DNA from 2 places in the Bacillus sp. 01N42_2 genome. Region 1 is predicted to be linked to the other one. Evidence: predicted binding sites of a transcription regulator. Region 1 holds the regulator's gene; the other holds the start of a gene.
The links. The regulator LexA, encoded in region 1, represses DNA repair genes until DNA is damaged. The targets are predictions, from matches to a motif close to CGAACATATGTTCG.

Region 1 (15,450 bases):
TGAGTTCATGCTCTCTGTTAAAACGCTTGAACAGACGTTAAACAAACAAATGATGCTGCCTTTTTATCTAAATGACAAACATATTTTCACTGATTTCACAAACCATATTCTGACCGTCTCCATGAACAAGGAGCCAAATGAAACCCCTGCCTCTTTTTCCTTTCAATTTCCTCTATAACATAAAAAAGCCGTTTTCATCCCTCAATGAAAGCGGCTTTTTTGTCCGGTCATATCAGTCATATACCCTCGAAGTGAATCTCCCATGGCCAAATAGCAGAATCACTATACGATAGAATATGTTCTAGCAACCGGATTGACTGGACATCTATCATTTTTTCTATTCTTTTTTCATGTGTTCTTCTATTCTGTCTTCGTTTACAATATGGTTAAAGTAAGGAGGAGATAAAACAATGCTCGAAGGCTGGTTTATGTGGTTTATTTTATTTTGGGTCATCGTAATGATCGGATTGCTGTCCATCGGCGGGTTTTTTATGTTTCGAAAATTTTTAAAACGCTTACCGAAAGAAGACGGCCGGTCAGAACTGGATTGGCAGGATTATTATATTGAAAAAAGCAGACACCTATGGAATGAAGGCGACAAGGCGTTTTTGGATGAACTGGTCGCCCCCGTTCCAGAGCTCTTTCGGGATGTAGCCAAAGCTAAAATCGCCGGAAAAATCGGTGAAATCTCTTTACAAGAGGAAGCTGAACAAATAAACCGGGATTTAATCATCAGGGGTTACATACTGGCCACCCCTAAGCGGGATCATCAGTTTTTGAAAAAACATCTCCGCGAAAAACAGATTGACCTTACTCCTTATCAAACCCTGCTCAAATAAAAAACCTTTCCGTCCGCCGGAAAGGTTTTAATTCATCTGAATATCAGCGGTCTTCAGTTCATTGGCAAGTTTGCGGTACGACATAAACATCGCGATGCGCCACGGGACAATCATTCCGAAAGCCAGAATCCAAAACATTCCGCTTAAAGCTCCGTAATCAATCGTCGTGCTCAAAATGGATTTCATAGCGATTCTGATAACCAGCAAACCAATTAGGATAAACACAAATGCTTTTGACCGTTTTAAATAGATTTCATTATTTTTAATCTCAAATTTAGATGTTTTTATCAGAAAAATAGAGAAGATCACGCCCAGCGTAATGGCCTCCAAAAATTCTTCGCCTGTCACTCTGAAAATCGGAAAAAGAAACATCAGCGCTCCCGTACTCATGAAAATCGGCGGGAGAATTATTTTTTTTGGTGAAGCGGGCTTATCGGAGGATTTAATCCTCACGATCATTACAGAGATTGCCATGGCCGCTGCAATAACGGATGAAATTATAATCATCATCTTTATCATTCCTTTGCTTGCACGGAGTTTGATACTATATACTATACTCCAAAAACATAAAAAAACCAATGTGAAAAGAAAATACGTTTATGTTCCCGTTACCCTGCCTACGGCCTCCAGCACTTTAGACCCTTCAAACGGTTTAACGATAAAATCTTTAGCGCCCAGTTCAATCGCTTCCAGAACGATCCGCTGCTGCCGCATGGCGGTGCACATAATGACATGGGCTTTCGGGTCAAAAGCTAAAATCTCCTGCAGCGCCTGTATTCCGTTTTTAACCGGCATGGTAATATCCATTGTCACCAGATCGGGGCGGATTTTTTGATAAACGGCCAGAGCTTCCTCGCCGTCAGCCGCTTCTCCGGCCACTGTATAATTCGCCGATTCCAGAATCTCTCTGATTTTCACTCTCATGAACTTGGCGTCATCTACAACTAAAACTCGTGTCATATTCCCCTCCACATATTTAACATTAACTAGTCTTATTGTACCAAAAAAGAAAGGGTATATAATAGTTCAAAAGCTATCAATCTCTTACAGCCCCTTGAACCCTCCGAAAAGATTTGACAGAACGATCAGAATATAACTCATCCAGTTAAAAAACAGCATAATTCCGATGACAATCATAACAATGCCGCCGGTTCTCATGATAAGCAGCTGGTGCTTTCGAATCCAATTCATTCTGGTAATAAAAAATGAAAGAACTAGAAAAGGAATGGCGAATCCCAAAACATATAAAAACATATACGGCACCGCTGAAGAAGGATTTGTACCGGCCAGTGAAAACACGGCGCCTAAAATAGGCCCGCTGCACGGCGACCAGCCGGCTGCAAACGCCAGGCCGATCAGAACAGAGCCGATAAACCCCTCAGGCCGGTGCTTAAAATGAATGCGCCGCTCTTTCATCATGATTTTCGGCTGAAACACACCCGCCGTAATGAGCCCGAAAAGCACCAGCATGATAGCGCCAAACTGGCGGATCGCTTCATGATAACGGGTAAAAAAACTGCCGATGAACGAGGTTCCGTATCCAAGTGCAATAAAAATCACGGAGAAACCAAGCAAAAAACAAAGTGTATGCACGAGCCCCCGTTTTTGCAGCATCACCTTTTCCGTTTTCACCTCGTCCATGCTGACACCGGTTATGTATGACAAAAAAGCGGGGTACAGCGGCAGACAGCAGGGAGAAATGAAAGACAGAAATCCGGCCCCAAACGTGAGAAAGTAATTAAAACTCACCATGACACACTCCTTTCGAGTTATGACAAAATCATTTCATTTTTTTAACACTTTCCTATGAAGGATTACTTTTTATAGAAAAAGCTTATATAATTTAATTTGACATCAAGATATTATACTCCTTCTTATTTGAAAAACAGTATAAATGTGGATATAATAATAGCGATTCAAGTGAAAGATTTATGTATGAAAGGATATATCCCTGTGATTAGAGAGCATCTATTAAATGAAATTGAAAAAAAACGGGCAGAGCTGCTTAAAATCGTCATGACAAACGGAATGACATCAAACATTACGATAGAACTCAGCCAGGAGCTTGACCACCTTCTCATACAATATCAAAAGGAACTGCACACCGGCAGTTGGGGTGAAACATGACGCCAAAATAAAAAACCCTCTCCGGGTTTTTTATTTTTATAACCATGTATCTCTATATCATAATCTTTACGTATTATTTCGCTTGATTATTCATGGCTTTCATCATTTGATTAATTTTCTTTTGAGAAGGTTTCATTCCCATTTGCATCATCATCATGCGTAACATTTGTTCATTAATAGGCGGATTCTTTTTCAAATAGCTCATCATATATTTACGAGCAATAAAAAACCCGAGTGCAACACCTATGAGCAATGCGACAACGCCCACTAGGATGCCAACCCATAAAGTCATTTTATTTCCTCCTTCATGTTGTCTAGTTTAAAGTGTACTAAACCAAAGGCTATTATACAACATTTACATCTCTTTTTGCTCGTTTTTAGACAAAATTTCTTTCTCTGACCGGATTTAACCACCCATAACGCCTTGTCTTAAAATCCATCGCAAGAAAGCAGGGGCTGATTTTACGGAGAATCTCAAAGAAAATCGTTTCCGCCTCATAATCTCCCGAAGCCGCAATCTCAATCAAGCTGTCTTTCATCATGAAGGTGGCGCGGCCCTTTTCTCCGGGCAGTGTAAGCTGATAAATTGAATCTAAACGGCTGTAACTCATTCGGTTTAAATGAAGCTGGAGACGCTGATGCATATGTATCACCGGAATCGGTTCTGTTATATAGTGAACTTGCTTTTTTGTCAGTTGATATTCTTGGGGTGTCAGGTTTGTCCAATGATAGTCTCGAAATAATTCAAACATAGCAGTTTCCCGCCCGAAGTAGTGGTTCGCAAACTCATCCTTAATCAGGTGTGTATAGTAATGACGTTCCATTTCCTCATCCCCTTTTACAGCGCTGCGTATTGCTTTCTATTATACAAAAGGAGAAAAGAAAGAATTGTCTATTACTGTTATGGCGCCCCTTCTATTTTTGTCGTATAAACAGGAAAAAGAGGATGATTTGACTCATCCTCTTTTTGTTTCTTTATTTGTTTAGCAGTTTCTTCACGCGGTCAGCCACGTTTTCTGCAGTAAACCCGTATTCTTTCATAATTGTTTCTCCCGGAGCCGAAGCACCGAAACGGTCAATTGCAAGAACGTCTCCTTCAAGACCGGTAAATTTGCCCCATCCGAAGCTTGATCCCATTTCAATCGCAAGACGTTTCGTCACATTCGGAGGAAGTACGCTGTTTTTGTACTCGGCCGATTGTTTTTCGAAACGGTCCCAGCTCGGCATGCTGACTACAGATACATGAATGTTTTCGTCAGCAAGCTTCGCCTGTGCTTCAATCGCAAGTCCGACTTCAGAACCTGTCGCTAAAAGAAGGGCGTCCGGTGAATCGGTTTTTGCTTTGGAAACGGTATAAGCCCCTTTTTCTACTCCGGCATACGCTTCTTCAGCCTGCTGATCAATTGTCGGCAGGTTTTGGCGTGTCAACACAAGAGCTGTCGGATGATCCTGGCTTTGAACGGCTAGCTTCCACGCAGCTGCGGTTTCATTGCCGTCAGCAGGTCTGATCACAGAAAGATTAGGAAGCGCGCGTAAAGATGCAAGCTGCTCAATCGGTTCGTGAGTCGGTCCGTCTTCTCCTACAGCAATACTGTCATGCGTAAATACATAAGTGACAGGAAGCCCCATTAATGACGCCAGACGAATAGCAGGTCTTAAATAATCTGAGAACACAAAGAATGTGCCGCCGAATACGCGGAGTCCGCCGTGAAGCGCCATTCCGTTTAAAGCAGCGCCCATCGCAAATTCACGGACACCGAACCAGAAGTTTTTCCCGGCGTAGTCTTTGGCCGTGAAGTCCCCTGCGTTTTTGATTGTCGTTTTGTTTGAACCCGCAAGGTCAGCAGATCCTCCGACAAAGAAAGGAATTTTCTTGGCGATGCCGTTCAGCACCTCACCTGAAGATGCGCGGGAAGCAAGGCTGCTGCCTTTTTCATAGACAGGAACTTCCTGATCCCAGTCTTTCGGCAGTTCGCCTTTCATTCCGAGTGACAGCTGTTCAGCAAGCTCAGGATATTTTTCCTTGTAAGCAGCGAACTGTTCATTCCATTCCTGTTCTTTTTTCGCGCCCGCTTCTTTTACAGCTTCGTTGAAATGCGCGTATACTTCTTCTGGAACATAAAAATCTTCTTCAAACGTCCAAGCGTACGCTTCTTTAGTCAGCTTGCTCTCTTCTAGTCCCAGCGGAGCGCCGTGAACACCGGATGTGCCCGCGCGGTTTGGAGAACCGAAACCGATTGTCGTTTTCACTTCAATTAATGTTGGTTTTTTATCATTCTGGCGCGCTTTCTCAATTGCAGCCGTCAATTCAGCGATGTTATTTCCGTCCTCAACATAAAGGACTTCCCAGTTCATGGCTTCAAAACGCTGTTTTACATTTTCAGAGAAAGAGCGGTTTAAATCGCCGTCTAAAGAAATATCATTAGAATCGTATAATACGATCAGGCGGCCTAATTCCAGATGGCCTGCAAGAGAAGCGGCTTCAGAAGAAATGCCTTCCATCAAATCGCCGTCTCCGCAAATACTATATGTATAATGATCAACTACGTTGAATGAATCCCGGTTATATGTTTCAGCCAAATGGCGTTCTGCAATTGCCATTCCCACTGCCATAGCGATACCCTGTCCCAAAGGCCCGGTTGTTGCGTCGACGCCGGCTGTATGCCCGAACTCCGGATGTCCCGGTGTTTTGCTTCCCCATTGGCGGAACTGTTTCAGATCTTCAATGCTGAGGTCATACCCGCTTAAATGCAGCATGCTGTACAAAAGCATTGAACCGTGTCCTGCTGATAAAACAAAGCGGTCGCGGTTAAACCATCCCGGATTTTGCGGATTTACATTCATAAACTTCGTCCACAGCGTGTAAGCCATCGGAGCAGCTCCCATCGGCATGCCCGGGTGTCCGGAATTAGCTTTTTCAATTGCGTCTATAGATAGTGTACGTATGGTGGCAACTGATTTCTTTTCAATTGTATCCATTATAATCCCCTTCCTTATTGTTGTACCTTTTCATCATAAAGCGATGCTGACTTTTTCTCAACTCTTTCAGCTTAAATTTGAGATAAACTTGTTGAAAATTGTCGCAAATCACAGCCTGATATTAGTATATACAAAAAAGAATACGTATTGCCGTATTCTTTCTGTTTAATGAAGATTATTTTTCTGTTGTTCCCTTTTTAATTTTTCAGGAGTGACATCATTACCCTCCGGATCAATAACTTTTACGCTCTTTAACGTATTTTTCATTGAGGAGCGGAATCCTTTCAAATACTCCTGGCGAAGCTTTTGCTGTTCGGCTTTTTCCTCATCGGTTATCGTGTTTGATTTAGCTTTTTGAGCCAATTCGTTAATTCTTGCGATTTTTTCTTTAGAAATCATAATAAGCTCCTTTGATGCGTGTTGATTATATACTACTAAAACATAGTCTTTTTTACAACTGAAGCATGTCAGCTGCCTTCGCTGTCTGCGATATATTCCTGAAAACGCCGGTGAACCGTGGCTTTGGATACATCATAGCCGAATCCTCTTAAGGTGGCTGCGATTTCTGCAAAGGTAAGCTTGTTGGCTCTCAGCCTGATGATTTCCGAAACAGGAACCTCTTTTTTTTCTTTTCCGCTGTTTTCATGTCTGTTTTTCAGATTCCGTTCAGGTTTATAGCCGTTTTTTACGGCTCTTTTCATTCCCCGCCGGATTTTCATATTGTGAATTTTCCTTTGATATTCCTCAACAATACTGACGATTTCGAGTACCATCGTATCAGCTTCGGAAAGCTCCAGCTCACCTTTATGAGCCGTCGTATATATCTTTACGTTCTCCCTGTAAATACAATGCAAAAGCGCGATCTTGGCGTTTCCTCTTCCCAGTCTTGTTTCATCCTGCACCAATATCGCGTCAATATGTGACTTTTTAATTTCATCAAGCATTTCAAATACTCCGTCGCGGTCCATTTCGTAACCGCTGGCTTTCTCTGAAATGACTTTTGCAACTTCCATGCCGTTTGCCGCAGCGATCTCACTGAGCTCCTCTTCCTGTCTTTTTAAAGACGTCTGCTGCTGTTCTTTGTTTGTGCTTACCCGGGCATAAATGAGCGCCTTCATTTCTCTCTTTCCTCTCTAATTGACAATGGCCAGCTGATATACGGCCGGATGCTCCTTTTTAACCGGAAGAATAAGTTCGTCTCCGGGCTTTATATCAGCAGTTTGGAGATGATTATTCTCCGTCACCCACTCAATGAAATCTTCTTTGTTAATATTTTTCTTCTCTGCTACTTGATCCGCAAGTGACCACAGAGTATCTCCGTCCTGAACCTTTATTTTAACATATTGGCTGAGTGCCTGATCATTTCCCGCACATGAAACAAGTAAAATAACGGCACTTAAAATCGCAGTAAACAGTCCGACAAATATGATAGATTCCTTCGCCATTTAAACAACCTCCAGAATGTTTGTTCGCTTTTTATACCTTTCAGTATATACGAACAAATGTTTCTGTCAATCGTTTTTTTCGAACCTATGTTTGTACTGTCAGGAAAATCATGCTATAATCTACTTAAAATCGACGTTTTGAGGTGCGAAATATGACGAAGCTATCAAAAAGGCAGCTTGATATCCTGCGTTTTATTAAAGAAGAGGTAAAAACGAAAGGATATCCGCCTTCTGTAAGAGAGATAGGAGAAGCAGTAGGACTGGCTTCCAGTTCAACCGTGCACGGACATTTGGCGCGGCTGGAGACAAAAGGCCTGATCAGACGGGACCCTACTAAACCGAGAGCGATTGAGGTATTGGATGAAGAAGAAGTCCAAATTCCGAAAAGCCAGGTTGTCAATGTTCCGGTCATCGGAAAAGTGACGGCGGGTATTCCGATTACGGCTGTTGAAAATATCGACGAGTATTTTCCGCTTCCTGACCGGATGGTTCCTCCGGGAGAACACGTATTCATGTTAGAAATCATGGGAGAAAGTATGATTGATGCCGGCATTTTTGACAAAGATTACGTCATTGTCAAACAGCAGAACACGGCCAATAACGGGGAAATCGTGGTGGCTATGACCGAAGATGATGAAGCCACGGTCAAGCGCTTCTATAAAGAAGACAATTATGTGCGGCTGCAGCCGGAAAATCCGACGATGGAACCGATTATCCTGCAAAACGTAAGCATTTTAGGGAAAGTGATCGGCGTATTCAGAGCCGTTCATTAATTCTATTAAACTTTATTTATCGTAAAACCCCTCTGAAAGGGGTTTTTCTTTTGCAAAAAAAGAGCAGATTCGCCCTGGCTTAAGAAACGAACCTGCTAAGGAGGAAAAACTTACATCTTTATTATCTGTCATCTCACTTTTGAAGTCAACAAATAATGTTTCCTAAAGGAAACTTTTTATCCATTTTTCAACTTTTGTATTTGTGCGGGCTGATTTTGATATACATCTACCTTTACCTGGAGCGGGCGGATTACATTGTATTTGTGAAAATTTAGTACATAGCACAATAAGTTTTGATGAGGTGTAAAAAAACCCGCTGCCTTTGCGGGTATCTATTTTCAATCAAAATGATAATATTCCACGCCGTATAACCCTTTAATATGAACAGGTTCACAGACGTTTGAAGAGCTTTCAATCAGAATCCTGTATTTGTGATATGGATCAATTGATTTTTTGTCCTGGGCACTTAGGTTTAACCAGCTGCCGCTGTAACTTTTAGAACTTAATGTATAAAAGTTTCCGTTCAGCGCCATCCGCTGGAGTTTCACGTTTAAATTGCATGAAGAATTGTTCACAATGGTGAACTTGTATCCTAATAGGTAATCATCAGCTGATACAGCCCCCGGATTTTCAATAAAAAACTCTTTTACATCTCCCTCCATTATAAAGCTTGTTTTTGATCCGAATTCAGTGGTAGCCGCTTCTGCTGAGTGTACTCCGCAAAAACATAATAAAAAAACAGCAATACATATCCACCATTTTTTCAATTTTGCATCCCCCTTTTTTACATATTTTAACTTGTGAATATGGTGATGTCTATTTACATTTTATTGAAACGCACACTTTATAACCACTATATACCAGTTTAAAAATTTGCTGATTGCCTACAATGAAGACTAAACGAAATAACGAAGGTGGTTCAAATGAAACATGTAATTGCTTTCGCTTCTAAAACAGCGCTCACACTTGCTTTGCTGTACATTGTTCTCGATCTGATGTACCAAGTAACTTTTTTAAACGTTCTGTTTATTACCTTGATCTTAAGTTTGGTCACTTACTTTTTGGGTGATTGCATGATTCTGCCGCGAACAAGCAATTTTACAGCCGTTGCAGCTGATTTCGGAATTTCATTCATTATATTATGGATATTTCTAATGAACATTGGCGGGTTTAATGTCTCCCCTGCAGCGGCAGCGGTTATTTCTGCATTTTGCCTTTCTGTTTTTGAAGCATTTTTCCACCGGTATCTGCAGCAATTTGTGCTGCCTGAAGATTATCAGGGCGAAACAGGGACAGACAGCACACAATTGAGATATCAAACCGAGGCGTCTGAAGAATTAATGCCGGAAAAAGATTCTGAAGAAAAAACATAAAAAGGAGGCATCCGCCTCCTTTCTTTTTATTTTTGCTTCTGATCGTCCAGCGGCAGCTGCAGCAGTGAGTCTGTGCCTGTCGCTTTCGGTGTTTTTCCGTCCCATTTTTCAATCCATTTATATTTGATCATTTCATCAGACATTGATTTTTTTATGATTTGGTTATAATCAGCGATCCCTTCCGCTTCAATTTTTTTCTTTTTCGCTTCTGCTTCAGCTATTTTAATTTCAGTCTGCGTCCGTTCAAGCTCCTGTGAAGACTTCACTCTTGCATCAATGGCTTCCTGTGTGGCTTTATCCGGCTTCGGTACGCCAAGCGTCAGATCATCAATTAAAAATCCAAGGTTCTTCATATCCTCAGCAAACCTTTTTTGAACATCGGCAGCGGCTTCTGCAGATTTTTGCCCGTATGTGTCAATAACCGAGTATTTGCTGATTGATTTTCGCGCCGCGTCCCACAGTCTTGTTTTTAAATATGTATTTTCAATCGTTTCAACGTCTACCGCCCCGAATTTGTTAAACAGATCGACTACTTTATCAGGCTGCACAACATAGTTGTAAGCGATATCCATTTCAATATTTTTACCGTCTGAGGTTGCCACTTTTATATTTTCATTATTTACGGTCTGCATACGCACCGGATATTCCGTTACTTTATTAAACAAACCGACTAAGTGCCAGCCTTGATCCAAAGTTTCGGATTTTACCCCGCCGTTCGGTGAGTATACGACTCCGACATAACCATTCGGTATTTTTTCAATAAATAATGACGCCGTAACGCCCGCAATTAAAAGGGCTGCGCCTATAATCACACCGCCGAGTATTTTTTTTGTGTTTCTCCGCTTATTTTCGCTCATGCTGATCTTCTTCCTCCCATGACTTTTTAAATTTTTTGGCTCCGCTTCCCACTTGTTTAAAGATTGGACTCAGCATCAGCCATAAACCGAATCCGATGATGGCAAGAAGAATGACAGACCCAATCATCACTTTCATTCGCCCACCTCTTTTCTTTCATCCTGTCAGTTATGTATACGATCTTAAGAACTTAAAGTTTCATAAATTTCAAAAGAAAAAGCTCCGCCGGCAAAAAGCGGCGTGCTTATTTATAATTGTCATTGATAAAATCAGAAATCGTTTTTGTGAATTGGAGAAAGGTATCGTTTTGTGTGGACGCTCTGCTTTTAAGCGTAAAGGTGTCAAACAGTGATTTTCTAAAACCGGTGCTCATTTCGATTTGAATACTTAATCCGGATGAAGATTGATTGGCAAGATTGTTCGGACTGACACCTGCGTATTTATCATTTATGTCAAGAAGAACGGCAGGATACCCGTTTCGTTTCAGCACACCTGTCAAAAGTTCGGCCCGTTCTCTGTCTGTACCGCCGATTTTTATCTTTTTATCGTCGCTGCCGTAACCGTGCAATGAAATGACATTTGAGTGCTCTTTCACCATTTGAACGGCTTTAGGTTCGTCGAAATGCGAACTGGTCAAATGCAGCTCAGCATTGCCGGCTGATTTTAACCCTTCAAATAAATACAGGCTCCGGTTTTCGGCAATTTTTCTGGCCAACTCACTGGTACCCGGCTCTATGCCTCCGCCGTGTATAGCTAATATGAGAACAGAAGGGTCATGTTCTTTCGATGAAATAGAAAAAACGGAGGGGGCCTCATGCAGTTTTAATTCCTCGAAACTGCCGTAAGTATCTGAAGCGGCATCAGCCCGTAAAAACGGCAGAAGCAAAAACGATAAAATTAAAACTAAAATTCCTTTTTTGGTTATTGATGGCAATTGTATGTTTATGTTACAATACAAATGCTTCAGCCTTTGAAGCGAACGGCAGAACAGGGTGACTTTGGACGGTTTCTTCTGCTCTGCCTCTTTGCCAGCAGCTTTACGGTCTTCTCTTCTAACCCTTTTTTTCATAACATCATCCTTTCTTTTGTTTACACTTTTGTCACAATATTATATACGCTGGACAAGACCTCCGTTCATCTTAAAGAATAAAAACATCAGAGCATCTTCTAGATAGACGGAATGCTGAAGAGGGAATATCGGGAAATCATTTATCAATATGCTAGCGCGGCTGGCGCTTCGAAATCAATAAAAAGACTGCTTAACAGCAGTCTTTAATCGTTTTATTTTGTGCCTGTTGATCCCAGACCGCCGCGGTCATTGTTCCCGAGCTTGTCCACTTCGATCAATTCCACTTGAGGCATTTTCTTCATGATTCTGAATTGGCAGATCCGCTCTCCCTTGGAAATATCGGTATCCCGAAGTGCGTATGCCGGGAAAAACCAGAAATCATTGTCACCTTTATAAGATTCATCGATGACACCCATTGAATTTGTCTGAATAATACCGAAATGCTTATATGTACTTGAACGCGGAACGACATGGGCCTCATATCCTTCCGGCAGCTCCATCGCAACTCCGAGCGGGATAAGTTTGAACTCACCTTTTTTGATTGTTATATCCTCTGCAGCCCGCAGATCGATCCAATCGCCCTGTTCAATTTTACTGATTCTCGTTTGTGTATCATCTGAATATTTAATTTTAATTTGTAAAGTCATGTTCGCCGCTCCTTTTGATTCCCTATTTTAGTCGTATTAATGACCAATCCGTGCACCATTATACCATTTTAACTGAGCAGCTGAGGAAAGGATTTAATGCGAAGAAAAGAAAACGCTTAATTGAGAAGAAACCGATAAGCGGGATATCCCACTCAGGCTTTTGATTACTGTTGGTCATAATAATCATTATACTTTTGATCAAATACTTGTTCGCTTCCGCAGAGATAAATAATATATTCAATAAATGCTTATGAATGCCGAAACCCCCTAGAAAAATGCTAATATTGCAGCCGCAATTCTGCTTTCCTTACTTATCATAACGTCCCCCAACAATCTTTTTCCATCGTTTTCACAGGAGAGCTCCACTTATAATACACACTCTATATAAAGGTAAATTTTATACTAGTTTTCAAAAACTTTCTTCGTTTTGATCTTTCACCTGAAATATTGGCGTTTTTTTGAAATTCAATCTGATTTTAAAAGGGATTTCGTTCTCAACAAAGAATTTGATGAATAAGCGCTTAAGGCGCGCGGCTTTTTACTGCTCCCCTGCGTCAAGCGCTTATATCAAAAGAAAGAGGTGTCTTTAGAATGGTTCAATTTAAAAACTTTCCTGATCCGTCTTTAAACGCCGCATTGCAGTCTCACCCTGCTCATTCCTCTGAATTGGAACATCTCAAAGCAAGGATGCAGAATTTTATTAAGCATTCCGCAACAGATGATAATCTTGAGATCGCAGATGCCCGGGTGACGGCGGAAGGAATGGTCACCTCACTTTTAAAAGAACGGCTTGATACTGAATACGAAATGCTTATGAATAAAATCACCCGGGAAGTAAATGTGGAGGATTACGGAGCGGTCCCTGACGGCCGGGACAATACGGAAGCCTTTCGGAGAGCGATCGGGAACGGCCGCGTCAAAGTAAATGTTCCCGCAGGAGAATTTTTAGTTCAAGGGATAAAACTTCCGTCGTGGACTACCATCTCCGGTGAGGGACAAGGGATTACCGTAATTAAACTCCATGAGGACACTCCCGCATATGAATGGGTTATAACCAATGATAACTACGAAAATGGAAACCGTAATATTTTTGTCCAGGGCATGACTTTAGACTGGAATCCTGATCGTCAATGCGGAGTCCGAAACCCCGGGGGACAATTTTCCAGCTGTTTAACGTTTGCCAATGTGCAATACGGCTGGGTCAAGAATGTTGAAGCGGTTAACGCAGGTCTGCATGGTATCGATATCACATCCCCGGCTTATGATCATTTGCCTGAAACAGAATGGACGAAAGACGGCTGCCGTTATATATGGATAGATAACTGTGTGGCGTACGGAGCCGGAGACGACGGCATTACCACCCATTACAGCGAATATATTTTCATTTCCAACTGTCATTCAGGGAACCCGCGCGGCACAGAGCATGCCGAGGGCAGCGCAAATTCGAATGGCATTGAAATTGATGACGGCTCTAAACATGTATGGCTTTTGAATAACTATACGAGCGGAAATATCCGCGGAATTGAAGTAAAAGCGCACAGCCTGTGGCCGGCTTCCCAAAATGTTCATATTATCGGCCATGTTTCGTATCGTGATGTACGTTCGTTTGATATTCGTCATATCGGACACCACCAGGCCTCAGACCCCGAAAGCACGACGGCTTATGATGTTACTTTAACCGACTGCACCGCGATTGAACCGGTCTTCAACGCTCTCTATGACAGCGTGACTCCAAGGGCGCTGGTTATCTCTGCCTACAAAAACGTAAATGTAAACGGATTCACAGCTATTGGCGATCCTTCATATGATTATGGCGGGAATCCTGTCGTAGCCCTTCAATACCGCAGTCAAAATATTACGATCAGCGGCATTAAAATACGCGGTTTTACACAAGCCGGTGTTGACATCAATATATCCGGCGGATCAAATAAAACCGATTATGTTAAAATTTCAAATTTTGATATTTACAAGTCTTCTCCCAAAGGCATCTCAATTGGCGGAGGCCAATATAACGTAAATATTATGAATGGAACGATGATCGGAGATGGCGGTGCTGTCGGAATTACGTCCCCTAACAGCCAGGCTGTCATTCTCGGCGTGCAGGCGGAAGGCTACAGCGCTGCCGCTTCTATAAAAGGACAGACTTACGAGCAGATCCCCGTCAATTTAAAAGGCGGCGCACAGCTTGCGACAAGCTCGGGTTTTGCATTTAACCCGACAAGCGCCGTTATTGCGGGCACAGGCGATATTACGGCAAGAGGTGACAGAAATGCGATCATCAGCTCTTCCGGAGGTTCAAGTTCCGAAGGTTCAAGGGCATTTATCGCTGCTTCAAACAATGTCCATGTTACGGGCAGCAAAGTCTCCAGAACTATTCTGTCATCAGAAAGCATTACATTGGAAGAACCGTACACCGTTGCCGGAGGGCATCAGTCCATTAAGTGGAAACTGGACTCAGCGGGCGGCCACGGAACTTTCGCCGGAGCCGTCACCTCTTCCCTGTCAGGGTACGGAGAATATTTTGAAAGTGTAAACGGCCAGACGATTCCCGCCGGGACGATCGTCACAGTGAGGGGAGAAAAAATCGAGCCGGCTCACGTTGGTGATTATATGCTCGGCGTCATTTCAGAAACAGCCGCTTTTATATCAGGAGCCGCAAGCTTCGGATGGCAAAGCCGTTTTTTGACAAACGAGTTCGGCGGTTTCATATATGAAAATGTAACTGACGAAGAAACAGGAGAAACGATACGCGTGCCGAAACAAAACCCAGACTGCAGTCCGGCTCTTGAAGCTGACTATGAAGCGCGCGCCGCCAGAGACGAATGGCATATTGTCGGACTCAGCGGCCGGCACTACGTACGGGTAGACAGTACGGTAAACCCGGGAGATTATATCACGGCCCATAACGGAATCGGTACAAAAGCCGCAGAAGGCTGGAAGGTATTGAAACTGACGGCCTTATACAGTCCAGAAAAAGGGTACGGCATTGCAATAGCGGTTATCAAATAGTATTTTCATATCAGGATCATTTCCTCCCTATCTATCGGACGGGTATGATCCTGTTTTTTTATACCGGATGAGACGCCTCTTTTACAGCATATCGTTTCATTTGTCCAAGCCATCTGTTCCTTCTGTCATAGAATACTACCGTCAGATGAAAAAGGAGGGATATGAGTATGGATATGGACATGGATATGAATATGGAAATGGATATGGATATGGATATGGACGGACATTATGATCACGGTAAAAAGGAAGAAAAGCAGCCTAAACAAAAAAAGAAGAAGAAACAAGACAAAAAGCATCTTGATTATGATTACATCGTTGTCTATAAAAGAAAATG
Region 2 (15,450 bases), on a different contig from region 1:
CCCTTTTTACACGATGGTTAAAGAACAAATAATCACACTTTTCTTTCATTTGGAGGATCGGTCAGGCGCGTTGTCCCAGCTTTTGCAGGCGGTGGCTGACTCAGGAAGCAACGTGCTTTCCATTCACCAGTCGATTCCGCTTCAGGGCAGGGCGAATGTCACGCTCTCAATCAGCACATCCGCAATGGAAGAAAACATTCATACGTTAATGAATAAACTGAGAAAATTTGATTTTATAGAAAAAGTTGAGATCTTAGGGTCAGGCGCGTAAGGAGAGAAGAGAAACATGAGAGTCGGTTATTTAGGGCCAGAAGCCACATTTACACATCTAGCAGTCAGTTCCTGCTTTCAAAACAGCGTGACACAAGCACCTTATCATACAATACCTGCGTGCATGGATGCGGCGGTTGCGGGAGAAGTGGATCTTGCATTTGTTCCTTTGGAAAACGCGCTGGAGGGATCGGTTAACTTAACGATTGACTATTTGATTCATGAGCAGCCTCTTGCGATTGTGGGGGAAATGACGCTGCCGATTTACCAGCACCTGCTCGTTCACCCTTCGAGAGAAAATGAGTGGAAAAAGCTTGAGAAAATTTTTTCTCATTCACATGCGATTGCGCAATGCCACAAATTTCTTCATCGGCATTTTTCGTCTGTTCCTTATGAGTATGCGAAGTCAACAGGTGCGGCTGCTAAGTATGTGAGTGAGCATCCGGAACTTCCGATCGGCGTGATTGCGAATGAAATGGCGGCTGCTACATACGGATTGAGCATCGTGAAACGGGATATTCAGGATTATCAGGATAACCACACGAGATTCGTCATTCTTTCGCCTGAAAAAGACGTCTCATTTGAAGTGAATGCAAAACTGTCATCAAGATCAAAAACGACGATGATGGTGATGCTTCCCCAAGATGACCAATCAGGCGCACTGCACAGGGTGCTGTCCGCTTTTTCATGGAGAAACCTGAATTTATCAAAGATCGAATCGCGCCCGACAAAAACGGGTCTCGGCAACTATTTCTTTATCATTGATATTGAACAGGCGATGGATCAGGTGCTCATTCCCGGAGCCGTTCAAGAGATGGAAGCCCTCGGCTGCCGGGTCAAGCTTCTGGGAACATATCAATCCTATTCGATATAAAAAAAGCCCTTCTGGGGGCTTTTTTTTAATCTTTTATTAATATACCCGCCTCGTCTAAGGCTTGGCAGGCTTGATCAATCCGCTCTTTCGTCGGCGCGCTTAATGTATGGAGATGCACGCCTCCTGTCAGTTGTGAAAGGTAAGCGGCATTTGTCGAGTTAATGTGATCCATGAATTGTTTAACTTCTTTCCGTGTGCTGACTCTTATGGCAGCGGTTAAATCGCCGTATACGGGGTGTTCAATGATGACGTCCTTTATGGTGACCCCTTCATCGACGATGAGTTCAAGCTCTTCTTCCGTCCGCTCCGGGCCGTGCAGGCAGGCGACAATCCGTTCGGCGTTTTTTTCGCTGCCGGCATTCATGCTGATGTATAAATAGCCTTGGCTCGTTGCGATAATCGGTTCGCTTTTTGCTTTCAAGAGTGATATATCTTGTACGATCACCTGTCTTGAGACATTTGCTTTTTTGGCCAATTCGCCCCCTGTTAATGGTGAGCCGGCTTCTTTCAGCCATTGAAGCAGCATGTCGCGTCTTTTCGCCCCCGTAAGCTTCGTTCCTTCTGTCAAATTGCTGATTCTCCTTTCTTTTGCTCCCATAGCGCCGTAAGTGTATGTATCAGCATATCGAGCTGTTCACATGTTGTTTCATTTCCGAATGAGATCCGGAAAAACTGCCGCGCTTCCCGTTCGGTTTTTCTCAGCGCCTTCATAGCTGAAGAAGGGCCGTGACTGCCGGCGGAACATGCGCTCCCGGTTGAGATGCAAATATCATTACGATTACATTCTAACATAACATATTGTCCTTCAAAGGAGTGAAAAAAACACCCGACAATGTGGGGCAGGCATTCACCGTCGGTTTCTTTCTCCGAAAATGTAATAGGGAGGCCCTGAAGCCGGATTTGTTCATAAAAATATTTCCTCAGCCTCTCTGCATGCTCACGGTGTTCCGCCATGTGTTTCACTGCATACTCCGCAGCAGCGGTAAAAGCGCCGATGGCCGGTACATTCACGGTACCGGGCCTGAACCCGTTTTCATGCACGGTATGCGGATAAACCGGCTTCCAGCTGACGCCGGGCCGAATGTAAACAGCCCCGGTGCCTTTCGGGCCGTATACTTTATGACCGGAGACGGAAAGGGCATCGATTCCCGTCTGATCTGCATCAATCGGCAGTTTGCCGAAACTTTGAACACAATCGCAATGAAGCAAAATGTTTCGATGGTGAAGAAAAGCGGCCAGGCGATCCAATGGCTGGATGAGACCGATTTCTGAATTGGCGTGCTGTATAGAAACAAGCCCTGTATCAGGACGGATATGAGCCGCCAATATGTCCTCGGTTATAAGGCCGTTTCTGTCGGGGTAAATGACAGTGACTTCAATTCCCTGATCAGTTAAAAACGCCGCGGCATTATGGATCGAATGGTGTTCCATTGCGGTCGTAATAAAATGTTTTTTGTGAGAGGGAAGACCATGCAGCAATGATTGGACGGCCAGAATGTTCGCTTCCGTGCCGCCGCTTGTAAAATAAATGCCGTCTGACGCTCCGCCGATCAATTTTCCTGCAGACTGTCTGCAATATTCCAGCACATCCGCCGCTCTCCCTCCGGCATCATGAAGGCTGCTTGCATTTCCGAAAACTTCTGTACTGAGATGCTGAAAGACTTCCGCGGCTTTTTGGCTTAAAGGCGCTCCCGCCGCATAATCAAGATAAATCATACAAGCCGTCTCCTATCCGTTTATGTTAAAAAAAGCTTGAGTTTATTTTATCCTTGTGTAAATATAGGTGTCAAGACAGGTGTAAATATAACAGGAGGGTGATTATGTCTGGAAAAACAATTATCATCATTGGTTCGGGGACGGCGGCCCTTGCCTGTGCTTCTGCATTTCCTCCGTCATACCAAGTGACCGTCATAACGAAAAGAAACGTAACAAACAGCAATTCGCATTATGCTCAAGGCGGGATTGCTGTTTCATATGCAGAAGATGACTCCATTGACTCCCATGTGAACGATACACTGTATGCGGGCTGCGGCCATAATGACGTGACAGCCGTGCGGGATTTGCTGCAAAGCGGACAAAGCATGATAAACAGGCTGATAGAAAGTCAATTTCCATTTGATACGAAATCAGACGGAACATTTTGTCTCGGCAGGGAAGGCGCTCATTCCAAAAGACGAATTCTGCATGCCGGGGGAGATGCGACCGGGCGGATTTTGGTTGAGTATCTGCTTCGGCAGCTGAGGGACGGCATACGGATCATTGAACACGTAACGGCTGTTGAGCTTCTGATTGAACACGGACGGTGCGCGGGCGTTGCCGTAAAGGATGCTTCAGGCTCCGTTTCTTACAGAAGAGCGGATTGCGTAGTGCTTGCATCAGGCGGCTGCGGCAGTCTGTATCAGTATCATACAAATGATTCCGCCATAACGGGAGACGGCATCGCTCTTGCCTTACGTGCGGGAGCAGAGATCACGGATATGGAGTTCACCCAGTTTCATCCGACCCTCCTTGTGAAAAACGGGACTGTGTACGGGCTGATTTCTGAAGCTGTGAGAGGGGAAGGCGGATATTTAACGGATCGTTCAGGGCGCAGAATCATGACGGGCAGACACGCGCTTGAAGATTTGGCGCCGAGGGATGTCGTTTCACGGGCGATTTTCGAAGAAATAATGAAAGAAAATCCAGTTTACATGAATTGCAGCCGAATCGCCGATTTTAACAAACGTTTTCCGACCATAACAGAAATTTGTAAAACAGCCGGCGTTGATATTGAAAGCGGAATTCCCGTAGCCCCGGGGATGCATTTTTTAATGGGCGGAGTAAAAACCGATACATGGGGGAAAACGTCTGTGCCTGATCTCTACGCCATAGGCGAGACCGCCTGCACAGGCCTGCACGGGGCAAACCGGCTTGCGAGCAACTCGCTGCTGGAAGCCTTGGCAAGCGGACAAAGGTGTGCGGAACATATCATTCAAACACCGTTAAACGGAAGATATAAAAAAGCTTCGAAAAAATCTGACGTCATCTTACAAGTGCCGGATACAACGCTTCACATGCTCCAAGCCAAAATGACAGCCGGAGCGGGCATCGTCAGAGATAAAGAAAACATGCAGGCGCTGGCATTCTGGCTTAACAAAGTACCTGTTCATCATATGAATGTGAAGGATATCACAACGGAACAAGCCGAGCTGTCCTGCTTATGGCAGACCGCACAACTCGCCGTATCTTCTGCTCTTATCCGGGAGGAAAGCAGAGGCGCCCATTTTCGCGCTGATTTTCCCGGGACAGAGAAAGAGTGGCATGGAAAACAAATCATTCATTCAACATCAGGAACAGTTATCAGAAAAAACGAAGGGATTGGAGAAATATGGACATTCTGCAGCTGAAGCAAATGCTGACACATTTTTTTCAGGAAGATATCGGAACGGGTGACGTAACGTCACAAGCAATTTTTTCGGATCAGCAATGTAAGGCGGAGATTATCGCAAAAACAGACGGTGTGTTTGCCGGAGAAGCCGTTATCCGTGAAGGGTGGAAGCTTTTAAACAACGATATCCGCGTCCGCTCTCTGAAAAAAGACGGAGAACGGATGAAAAAAGGGGACGTGCTTGCTGAAATGGAAGGCCCGGCGGCGGCTCTTCTAACGGGGGAGCGTGTCATCCTGAATCTTATCCAAAGAATGTCAGGCATTGCGACAATGACGGATGAGGCCAAAAGGCGTCTTGATGATTCGTCCATTAAGCTTTGTGATACGAGAAAAACGACACCGGGGCTCAGAATGCTGGAAAAATACGCCGTCCGGATCGGCGGCGGCTGTAATCACCGCTTCGGCCTATATGACGGCATCATGATTAAAGATAATCATATTGCCGCCTGCGGATCGATAAAGGCGGCCATGGAGCGGGCGAGAAAAGCTGCGGGGCAAATGCTTGCGGCAGAAGTCGAAATCGAATCCGAAGAGCAGCTGCTGGAGGCAATAGAAGCGGGCGCAGACGTTATTATGTTTGACAACTGTCCGCCTGAGACCGTCCGGCGTTTTGCAGCCATGACACCGGCCCATATCAAAACGGAAGCATCCGGAGGCATAACGCTCGACACATTGCCTGCTTATAGAGGAACAGGCGTACAATATATTTCACTCGGATTTCTGACTCATTCAGTAAAAAGCGCCGATATCAGCATGGATGTTGCGGCGGCGGAACAGGGGGATTTTTCATAATGTCTATCTTTGACGTGTTAACTGCATCAGCTGACATGATGCCGAGCCATTATAAAAACTTGAGTACCGAAGAAATGGAGGAGCGGGTCGCCGCGATTAAACGGTCCTTCGGAAAACGTCTGTTCATTCCGGGACATCACTATCAAAAAGATGAAGTGATACAATTCGCCGATACTGCCGGTGACTCCCTGCAGCTTGCCCAAGCAGCCGAAAAAAATAAAGATGCGGAATATATTGTGTTTTGCGGCGTGCATTTTATGGCGGAAACGGCTGATATGCTGACTGATGATAACCAAACCGTCATTTTGCCCGATATGCGTGCCGGCTGTTCGATGGCTGATATGGCTGATATACAGCAGACAGATAAAGCATGGCAAGAGCTTCAAGAGCTGTACGGTAACACCATCATTCCGTTAACATATGTTAACTCGACGGCGGAAATTAAAGCATTCGTCGGGCGGCACGGCGGAGCAACCGTCACTTCTTCGAATGCCCGGAGCGTGCTGGAATGGGCCTTTAAACAAAAGGAAAGAATTTTATTTTTGCCGGATCAGCATTTAGGCAGAAATACAGCATATGACCTCGGCATTCCGCTGACAGAAATGGCTGTATGGGATCCGGCTCAGAACCGATTGCTTACAGACCACCCGGAAAACATTAAGGTCATTCTTTGGAAAGGACATTGCTCCGTACACGAAAAATTCACAGCGGAAAATATTTCTCAGCTGCGGCAGCGGGATTCTGACATCCGTATTATCGTTCACCCGGAATGTTCGCGGGAAGTGGTCTCACTAAGTGATGACAGCGGATCTACCAAATACATTATTGATACGATTGAACAGGCTGAGCCGGGAAGCAAGTGGGCTGTCGGCACGGAAATGAATCTTGTGCAGCGCCTCATTCAATCGCACCCGGATAAACAGATTGAATCACTGAATCCGGATATGTGTCCGTGTCTGACAATGAACAGAATCGACCTTCCGCATTTATTGTGGTCGCTTGAGCAGCTTGAAAAAGGTGAGCCGAAGGGTGTCATTAAGGTTCCGGAAGCGGTTCGGACAGAAGCGCTTCGTGCGTTGAACAGAATGCTGAGCCATACGTAAAAATAAAAAACTCCCCTCCTTTCCAAATTTTTTATCATCATGCCCAGCTCGCCTGCATATAGTGTGAAGAAACGTATTGTAATGACAAATGTACCGTTCACGTTTTGTGCATAGGAGGGGAAAACGTTGAAAATTCATATCGTTCAAAAAGGCGATTCGCTCTGGAAAATAGCTGAAAAATACGGAGTTGATTTTGAAGAATTAAAGAAATTGAATAATCAGCTGAGCAATCCAGACTTAATTATGCCTGGAATGAAGATAAAGGTGCCTTCAGAAGCCGTTCCGGTCAGAAAAGAACCAAAGGCAAACTTCGGAACGTCTGCGCATAAGCATGAGCATCCATATGCCAAAGAAAAACCGAAATCAGTTGTGGATATCGAAGACACCATACCGGAAGAACCAAAGCCGTCAATTCCGTATGTGCCGCCGATCTCTGAAAAGCATGAAAATGTGCTGCCGGAAGCTGATATGAATCAGTATTATCCGACCAATCAGCTGTTTCAGCCGTGGTCGCCTCCTAAGCCGGAGGAACCGGTGACACATTTTGTCGAGCCGAAAGAAAAAGAGCATGACAATAACATTCCACAACAGGAGGAAATGATCAACATGGAAAACGCGAATTACCCGAATATGCCAAAGGCGCCTGAAGCCGGAAAGATGGAAGAAGAAAACGCAGCTTATCATCTGCCGAACATGCCAAACATCCCGAATGTCCCATTTCCGAATATGCCGGCCGTTGAACCGCCTTTTATGCATTATCCGATTCCGTGCATGCCTTGTCCTTGTCCGGTTCCGGTGACACCGATGCTGCCGGGTTCGGGATTATGCCATCCGTGCTTCCCGGTAGGCGGAGGTTTCGGCGGTTTTGGAGGAGGTTATGGAGGCTTTCCGGTAATGCCGATGCCGTTACCGTACGGATTCCATCATCACGGATTCCATCACCCGGGATTTGGGCCGCAAGCGGGTTACGGTGAATATGAAAACGAGGCCCATGAAAATGCAGAGCATTTTGATGGTTTTACATCTGGTTTCGGCGGTGCTCCATACGGACATATGCCGTATTACGGCGGCTATTCATCACATTACGCAAACGAGCCGCATCACGATGGGAAATTTAAGGACGATGATTGCGGCTGCAATGATTCGCATCATCACCATCATCACCACCACGGTTCACATCATCATGGTTCACATCACCATCACGCCAATATGCCTGTGCAGCCATATCCGAATATGGGCGCAAATGCCGGATATTTTATGCCTTACGGCGGAGCAAATCCCAATGCCGCGCCGAATCAGCCGAGTCCAAATCAAGTATTCGGACGGCCGGAGGAAGATGAAGACTAATCTGTCGGGACGATGTATGTCGTTCCTTTTTTTATGTCCGAAGAAGAATGGACATAACTGACAAGCTTAAACCCGCCGCCGGCCGCACATCCTAAACATGAGCGGAAAACGCTCACACAGCGATGAATCCACGGGGGGTTTTTCCATTGGGCAAAAAACTGATGACAATCGCAGGCGTTTTAGCCGTGACTGCAAGTTTAACGGCATGCGGAGCAAATAATGCCATGAATGACGGACGCTACAATCAGACAACACGTCCGGTCGGGTATTATTCAAATGACAATGATAACGGCAGACGCCAGTACGGAATGGACCATCAAGGACCTGTTTCCGAAATGATGGAAAACCGAAACGGCCGCCGGGATACGACAAACGTGTCTTACCGAAATGCGCCGAATAACGGGGTTCCGTTAACAACGGACGGCACATATAATGGCCGCAACGCCAATACGCCGCCGGCCTCTATGTCTTATAATGGGTATGACAACGCCGAAAACATTAGAATGGCGGCAAAAATTGCAAACCGCGTGAAAAAAGTAAAAGGCGTACAGGATAGTCAGGTCGTCGTAACTGACACGAGAGTCGTCATTGCTGTCAGAACAAATCATCCTTTCACGAAAAATGATGATAAACATGTCAAACATGCAGCCAAAAAATTCGCGGACGGCCGCGCAATTCAAGTATTTACTGATAACGCCACTTTTACAAAGCTTCAAGACATGAACAAAAACAGCCGTTAGACGGGACTGCCGGATGATTTCATCCGGCAGTATTTTTTCATCATTTCTTTACATAGTCTTAAAACGCTCTTTATATTGCGCTGTTAACATTAAAGCAAAATAAAATGTAACGGAGGAGCCGGGATGAAAAAAACGGAGCGCGACAAAAGCTGCGGGACAAAAACTGTGTATTTGACTGTAAGAGGATACCGACTCAAACTGACGCCCGGACAGATGAAACTGATATCAGCCTGCCGGGCATAATAAAGCGGGGCAGTCTTCATAAGAGGGCTGCTTTTTTTTCGGCGAAACCGTCAAAAGAAAGAAAACGGTTAAGCACCGGCATCTTTGGTCAAACTAGCATCAAGAGTTTGATTGAATAAAGAGGTGTTATTGGTGAAACGAATTTACGGTGGGCGTCTTTTATTTATGCTTATCTTATCAGCTGCAGTCCTGATTTGCGGAGGAAACAGTGCATACGGGGCAGAGGTCGAGCATTACGGGCCGCTTCGGGTGCACGTCCAGCTGGAAAAGGTTTATCTTGACGGTGATGTCGGCATCGAACATACGGATGAAACCGTTTTGGCGATGGAAGACTTTTGGGCCGCATACGCCGGCTGGACGCTCGTTGAGCAGAAAAAAGGCTTCGTCCTTTTCCGTAAGCATGTTGATGATATTTCTCCGCTCAGTAAGGTAAACGGTTATATCGGTGTCACGGACGGAGGGGTGATTTCCACTTTTCACGGCCGTCCCGGATCGCTGTCGGAGCCGATCCAGTCTTTCTTCCAAATTGATTTAGAGCGGTTGGAAAGCCGATTGCAAAAGCATTTGGAACATGGTATACCGTACAGGACAAAAGCGGAGTTTGAGAGCGTGATCGATCATATTAAGACTTACAGCGGCTGACTTTGACGCAAGACATGTGACACATGTCTTTTTTTTCTGAACGGAAGGTGTCAAAGCGAACATACGTTAACTTTTCTATAAGACTTTGGCTGTTTTTGTGTTACAATGATAAGCAGTCAAAGAGGTGAATAGGTGTGATTGAATTCGTGAAGGGGACGATTGATTACGTATCTCCCCAATACATCGTGATTGAAAACGGCGGAATCGGCTATCAGGTCTTCACGCCGAATCCGTTTATTTATAAGGTAAGCAATCAAGAGACCATTTTTACGTATCATCATATAAAAGAAGACGCCTTTTCTCTGTACGGCTTTTCAACCAGGGAAGAAAAAGCGCTTTTCACAAAGCTGCTGAACGTCACCGGCATCGGGCCGAAAGGGGCGCTCGCCATTCTCGGTTCCGGTGATCCGGGAGCCGTCATCGAAGCGATTGAACAGGAAGATGAAGCCTTTTTGGTGAAATTTCCGGGTGTGGGCAAAAAGACGGCGCGGCAGATTATTCTTGATTTAAAAGGCAAACTGGCCGATGTCGTGCCTGAAATGATTGACAACTTGTTCAATCATGAAGCGCGCATTGAAAAACAAGAGGCTGAAACGGCGCTTGACGAGGCGCTTGAAGCGCTCAGGGTTCTCGGCTACGCCGAAAAAGAAATTAAAAAAGTGCTTCCTCACTTAAAAGAGGAAACGGCGCTTTCAACAGATCAATATGTGAAAAAAGCATTGCAAAAATTATTAAAGTAAGGTGATGTTCATGGATGAACGGCTCGTTTCAAGTGAAGCAGACAGCCATGAATCAATAATCGAGCAAAGCCTCAGGCCGCAGAATCTCGCCCAGTACATCGGCCAAAAGAAGGTGAAAGAAAATCTGCGCGTGTTTATCGATGCGGCGAAAATGAGGCAGGAAACCCTTGACCACGTTCTTTTATACGGGCCTCCGGGTCTCGGAAAAACAACGCTTGCGTCGATCGTGGCCAATGAGATGGGTGTGGAGATGCGGACAACGTCAGGGCCGGCCATTGAAAGGCCGGGAGACTTGGCAGCCATTCTGACGGCGCTCGAACCCGGTGATGTGCTGTTTATAGACGAAATTCACAGGCTGAACCGTTCAATTGAAGAAGTGCTGTACCCGGCGATGGAGGATTTCTGCCTTGATATCGTCATTGGTAAAGGCCCGTCCGCCCGATCCGTCCGTCTTGACCTTCCGCCTTTTACGCTGGTAGGAGCGACGACCAGGGTGGGATTATTGACCGCACCGCTCAGAGACCGGTTCGGGGTGCTGTCGCGCCTTGAATACTATACGCAGGAAGAGCTGACAGATATCGTGTCACGAACGGCTGAAGTATTTGAAGTGGATATCGAAGAAGCGCCGGCTCTGGAAATCGCCAGACGGTCAAGGGGAACGCCGCGGGTTGCAAACCGGCTTCTCAGAAGAGTGAGAGATTTTGCCCAGGTGCTTGGCGACAGCCGCATCACTGAAGAAATCGCTCACGACGCGCTCGAACGTCTTCAAGTCGATGCGCTCGGCCTTGATCATATTGACCATAAGCTGCTGATGGGCATGATTGAAAAATTCAGCGGCGGTCCGGTCGGCCTTGATACGATTTCCGCGACAATCGGCGAAGAACCGCATACAATAGAGGATGTGTACGAACCGTATCTGCTGCAGATCGGATTTCTTCAGAGAACGCCGAGGGGACGGGTCGTGACCCCGGCTGTATATGAGCATTTTCGATTGGAGGCGCCCGCCTGTGACTGATTTTCCGAAGGTTCTCATGGTTCTCGGTGCTGTTTTGCTTATTGCCGGCGCAGTCTGGCACTTTGTCGGACGGCTGCCCGGAGATATTTTCGTTAAAAAGGGAAATGTCACATTTTTCTTTCCCGTTGTTACTTGTATTGTAATCAGTGTGATACTATCCATCCTGCTCAATTTTTTCGGCAGAATGAAATAACAATAGACAGAATAAAGGTGAAATGATGAAAGTCGATTTATTTGATTTTGAACTGCCTGAACGCCTCATTGCCCAAGTGCCGCTGAAAGAGCGTGACGCATCACGGCTGATGGTGCTTGACAAACAGACGGGCGTGCTGACGGACAGTTCATTTAAAGAGATTGTCAGCTTTTTTAAAGAAGGGGATTGTCTCGTCTTGAACAATACCCGCGTGCTCCCTGCCAGATTATTCGGCACAAAAGAAGATACGGGAGCGAAAGTGGAGCTCCTGTTGTTAAAACAGGAAGAGAATGACACATGGGAAACGCTTGTAAAGCCGGCGAAACGCGTAAAAAAAGGAACGGTCCTGACATTTGGGGACGGCCGGCTGACAGCGGTCTGCACGGAGGAACTTGATCACGGCGGCCGGAAAATAGAATTCCGGTATGACGGGATTTTTTACGAAGTGCTTGAATCGCTCGGTGAAATGCCGCTTCCTCCTTACATTAAAGAGCAGCTTGATGATAAAGAGCGGTATCAGACCGTCTTTTCAAAAGAAATCGGGTCCGCCGCAGCCCCGACTGCCGGACTTCATTTTACGGAAGAGATTCTGGACGAGCTGAAGCAAAAGGGTGTGCGGATTGAATTTATCACCCTGCATGTTGGACTCGGCACATTCCGCCCAGTCAGTGCGGATGATGTGGAAGAGCATAACATGCACGCGGAATTTTATGAAATGACGGAAGAAACCGCCGCCTCTTTAAACGAGATCAGAAAGTCGGGAGGGCGCATCGTGTCAGTCGGGACGACATCCACGCGCACCCTTGAAACCATTGCCGGCGAGCATGACGGCGTATTTACCGCTTCAAGCGGCTGGACGTCGATCTTCATTTATCCGGGATATGAATTTAAAGCGATTGACGGCATGATCACCAATTTTCACCTGCCGAAATCTTCGCTTATCATGCTTGTTTCTGCGCTTGCCGGCAGAGAGCATGTTCTTTCCGCCTACCGTCATGCGGTAGAAGAGGAATATCGTTTCTTCAGCTTTGGCGACGCCATGCTGATTATCTAATTTGAATGACAGGAGGCCTCATACAAAGTGGCTGAACAACCGATACGTTATGAATTTATAAAGGAATGCAAACAAACGGGAGCGCGCCTGGGCAGAGTTCATACGCCCCACGGCTCCTTTGAGACGCCTGTATTTATGCCGGTCGGCACGCTTGCTACGGTAAAGACGATGTCTCCGGACGAGCTGAAATCTATGGATGCGGGTATTATTTTAAGCAATACGTACCATTTATGGCTCCGCCCCGGACATGACATTGTAAAAGAAGCGGGCGGGCTTCATCAGTTTATGAACTGGGACCGCGCGATTTTAACGGATTCCGGCGGTTTTCAGGTCTTTTCATTGAGCAAGTTTCGTAATATAGAAGAAGAAGGCGTACATTTCCGCAATCACTTAAACGGAGACAAGCTGTTTTTATCTCCGGAAAAAGCGATGGAAATTCAAAACGCCCTCGGTTCTGATATCATGATGGCGTTTGATGAATGTCCTCCGTATCCGGCAGAGTATGATTACATGAAACGCTCTGTGGAACGGACCAGCCGCTGGGCGGAACGCTGCCTGGAGGCGCACGGGCGCTCTGATGAGCAGGGGCTGTTCGGAATCGTACAGGGCGGAGAGTATGAAGACTTGCGGACACAAAGTGCCAAAGACCTGGTTTCACTTGATTTTCCGGGTTATGCCATAGGCGGATTATCTGTCGGCGAGCCGAAGCACGTCATGAACAGAGTGCTTGAGTTTACAACTCCGCTTTTACCGAAGGACAAGCCGAGATATTTAATGGGGGTCGGTTCACCGGATGCCTTAATTGACGGCGCCATCCGCGGCGTGGATATGTTTGACTGCGTGCTGCCGACCCGGATCGCCCGAAACGGCACGGTGTTCACGAATGAAGGGCGTCTGAACATGAAAAACGCCAAATATGAGCGCGATTTCCGACCGATTGACGAAGAGTGCAGCTGTCATACATGCAAAAATTACTCCCGTGCTTACATCAGACATTTGATCCGCTGCAATGAAACGTTTGGAATTCGATTAACAACTTACCATAACCTTCATTTTCTGTTACACTTAATGGAGCAGGTCAGACAAGCTATCCGAGAGGATCGTCTTGGTGATTTCCGAGAAGAGTTCTTTGAGCGTTACGGCTATAATAAGCCAAATGCGAAAAGCTTCTAAATAAAACCATTTTTGAAAGGAGGGTAACAGATGGGTACTTTAGGTACAATCGTTCCTATTATTTTGATGTTTGCAGTGCTTTATTTCCTGCTCATCCGTCCGCAGCAAAAGCAGCAGAAGGCCGTACGCCAGATGCAGGAAGAGCTGAAAAAAGGAGATTCAGTGGTGACAATCGGAGGATTGCACGGCACTGTTGAGTCAATTGATGAAAGCAAGGTCGTCATTAAAACCGGTGATAACACCCGTTTAACATTTGACCGCCGCGCAATCAGAGAAGCTTCTGCTGAATAACAGCGAAGCTCATACATACTAAAAAAGAGCGGAGAATCCGCTCTTTTTTTATTACGCTGATCTGCTTCCCTTCAAATTCACTCCGAAAATCCCGCCCAGCATACTGACTCCCAAAAAGCCGAGATGAAACAAAAGCTGACCGGATGTAAATGATTTTCCGAACCCTAAATATTGAAAAAGCAAGATGATTAATGAGAAACAAACGGCGGTTAACGCTCCGATCATCCAGCCTTTTTCTTTTGCTTTGCCGCCGGAAATAAAACCGCCGGCAAATAAAGAAAGAAAAGAAAGCGCGGTGACCAGCCAGCTGAAAGATGACTCTTCCATTGACGTAACCGTCAGCAGCAGTGAAATCGCCAGACTCGTAAGAAGCATCACTGCAAAGATAGCCACTAAGCCGTACAAGACGCCTTTTCCCACTTGTTTCGTTTCTTCCATTTTGATCTCCTCTCCGCTCTGCGGCCTGATATGACAAGCCGGAGCCTGTCTTTTTCTAAATGTATTCTCTGAATGTTCGGATTAGACGTAAAAGCATCATGTTCAGTTCATTTCTTACATAAAACAGAGCGGATCGCAAATGCTATGACCGTTGGAGGTGCGATATGGGAGATATTTTCATTATTACGTTTCGTACGATAGTGCTTTATTTTATCATTCTTGTGATTTTCAGACTGATGGGAAAACGGGAAATCGGAGAACTGAGCATTTTAGACCTTGTCGTGTCCATTATGATTGCCGAGATTGCCGTATTGGCAATTGAAAATGTAGAAGATAAGCTTTTGCATACCATTGTGCCGATTGTCATTTTAATGATTATTCAAGTAAGCCTTGCTTTTGTCTCGCTCAAAAGCCAAAAAATACGGCAGCTGCTTGACGGAAAACCCACCATTATTATAAAACAGGGGAAAATTGACGAACGGGCGATGAGATCGCAGCGCTACAATTTTGACGATCTTCTTATGCAGCTGAGGGAGAATAACATCGATAGAATCTCTGACGTGTCGTACGCCATTTTGGAGTCTTCGGGCAAACTGTCAATCGTCAAAAAGAAAAACAATAAGGATAAGCAGATGGAAACATCGCTTATCGTTGACGGGGTCATTCAGAACGAGCATCTGGACAGAATCGGGAAAGATAAACACTGGCTCGAAAAAAACTTAGCGAAAAGAGGATATCAGGATCTTTCGGAAATATCATTCTGCACGTTTACGGACGGCGCTTTTTTTATTGATCTTAAAGATGAAAAAGGAGAGCCTTAACCGGTTTCACCGCGTCACGAACTTGCCGATGACCGGAATCCGGATCAGCTCCTCCCTTTTAATCAGCCTGAATAACAGCAGAAGCACAATGTATATTATGACGGTCATGGCAATCCAGCCTGTAAGATTAACAGCCTCTGACCCTGAAAAATGAACGGCGCGCTTTATGAATCGGCTCACATAACCGCAGATGAATATGACCGCAAAACAGAGCGCATATTCTTTTATTTTGATGCTGATCGGAAGCACTTTGCTTACAGTGGCCGCATGGAGAAGGGTGACGAGCA

Region 2: the regulator LexA is predicted to act here: its motif matches at 9,495-9,508, upstream of ruvA (Holliday junction branch migration protein RuvA).

What each region holds. Positions count from the first base shown of each region.
Region 1 covers NZ_JBFTRO010000002.1:93,434-108,883, forward strand. The annotation lists gene AC1DN5_RS04390 (Hsp20/alpha crystallin family protein) at 1-178, shown strand, start outside; gene AC1DN5_RS04395 (DUF2621 domain-containing protein) at 411-839, shown strand; gene AC1DN5_RS04400 (CcdC family protein) at 867-1,358, opposite strand; gene AC1DN5_RS04405 (response regulator) at 1,437-1,799, opposite strand; gene AC1DN5_RS04410 (cytochrome c biogenesis protein CcdA) at 1,884-2,591, opposite strand; gene AC1DN5_RS04415 (aspartyl-phosphate phosphatase Spo0E family protein) at 2,793-2,966, shown strand; gene AC1DN5_RS04420 (YneF family protein) at 3,040-3,258, opposite strand; gene sirA (sporulation inhibitor of replication protein SirA) at 3,344-3,790, opposite strand; gene tkt (transketolase) at 3,942-5,945, opposite strand; gene AC1DN5_RS04435 (DUF896 domain-containing protein) at 6,111-6,344, opposite strand; gene AC1DN5_RS04440 (YneB family resolvase-like protein) at 6,413-7,063, opposite strand; gene yneA (cell division suppressor protein YneA) at 7,079-7,390, opposite strand; gene lexA (transcriptional repressor LexA) at 7,543-8,163, shown strand; gene AC1DN5_RS04455 (hypothetical protein) at 8,502-8,930, opposite strand; gene AC1DN5_RS04460 (YndM family protein) at 9,087-9,536, shown strand; gene AC1DN5_RS04465 (prohibitin family protein) at 9,563-10,393, opposite strand; gene AC1DN5_RS04470 (hypothetical protein) at 10,380-10,529, opposite strand; gene AC1DN5_RS04475 (poly-gamma-glutamate hydrolase family protein) at 10,636-11,460, opposite strand; gene AC1DN5_RS04480 (dUTP diphosphatase) at 11,673-12,107, opposite strand; partial or broken gene AC1DN5_RS04485 (TM2 domain-containing protein) at 12,272-12,425, opposite strand; gene AC1DN5_RS04490 (peptidase G2 autoproteolytic cleavage domain-containing protein) at 12,699-15,116, shown strand; gene AC1DN5_RS04495 (hypothetical protein) at 15,284-15,450, shown strand, end outside.
Region 2 covers NZ_JBFTRO010000003.1:270,790-286,239, reverse strand. The annotation lists gene thrR (transcriptional regulator ThrR) at 1-271, shown strand, start outside; gene pheA (prephenate dehydratase) at 287-1,144, shown strand; gene AC1DN5_RS09010 (transcription repressor NadR) at 1,170-1,712, opposite strand; gene AC1DN5_RS09005 (IscS subfamily cysteine desulfurase) at 1,709-2,860, opposite strand; gene nadB (L-aspartate oxidase) at 2,965-4,530, shown strand; gene nadC (carboxylating nicotinate-nucleotide diphosphorylase) at 4,512-5,363, shown strand; gene nadA (quinolinate synthase NadA) at 5,363-6,466, shown strand; gene safA (SafA/ExsA family spore coat assembly protein) at 6,593-7,813, shown strand; gene AC1DN5_RS08980 (YhcN/YlaJ family sporulation lipoprotein) at 7,960-8,553, shown strand; gene AC1DN5_RS08975 (hypothetical protein) at 8,677-8,796, shown strand; gene AC1DN5_RS08970 (intercompartmental signaling factor BofC) at 8,962-9,438, shown strand; gene ruvA (Holliday junction branch migration protein RuvA) at 9,573-10,178, shown strand; gene ruvB (Holliday junction branch migration DNA helicase RuvB) at 10,189-11,193, shown strand; gene AC1DN5_RS08955 (DUF2905 domain-containing protein) at 11,186-11,386, shown strand; gene queA (tRNA preQ1(34) S-adenosylmethionine ribosyltransferase-isomerase QueA) at 11,412-12,440, shown strand; gene tgt (tRNA guanosine(34) transglycosylase Tgt) at 12,468-13,613, shown strand; gene yajC (preprotein translocase subunit YajC) at 13,644-13,904, shown strand; gene AC1DN5_RS08935 (TIGR04086 family membrane protein) at 13,956-14,342, opposite strand; gene AC1DN5_RS08930 (DUF421 domain-containing protein) at 14,507-15,163, shown strand; gene spoVB (stage V sporulation protein B) at 15,170-15,450, opposite strand, start outside.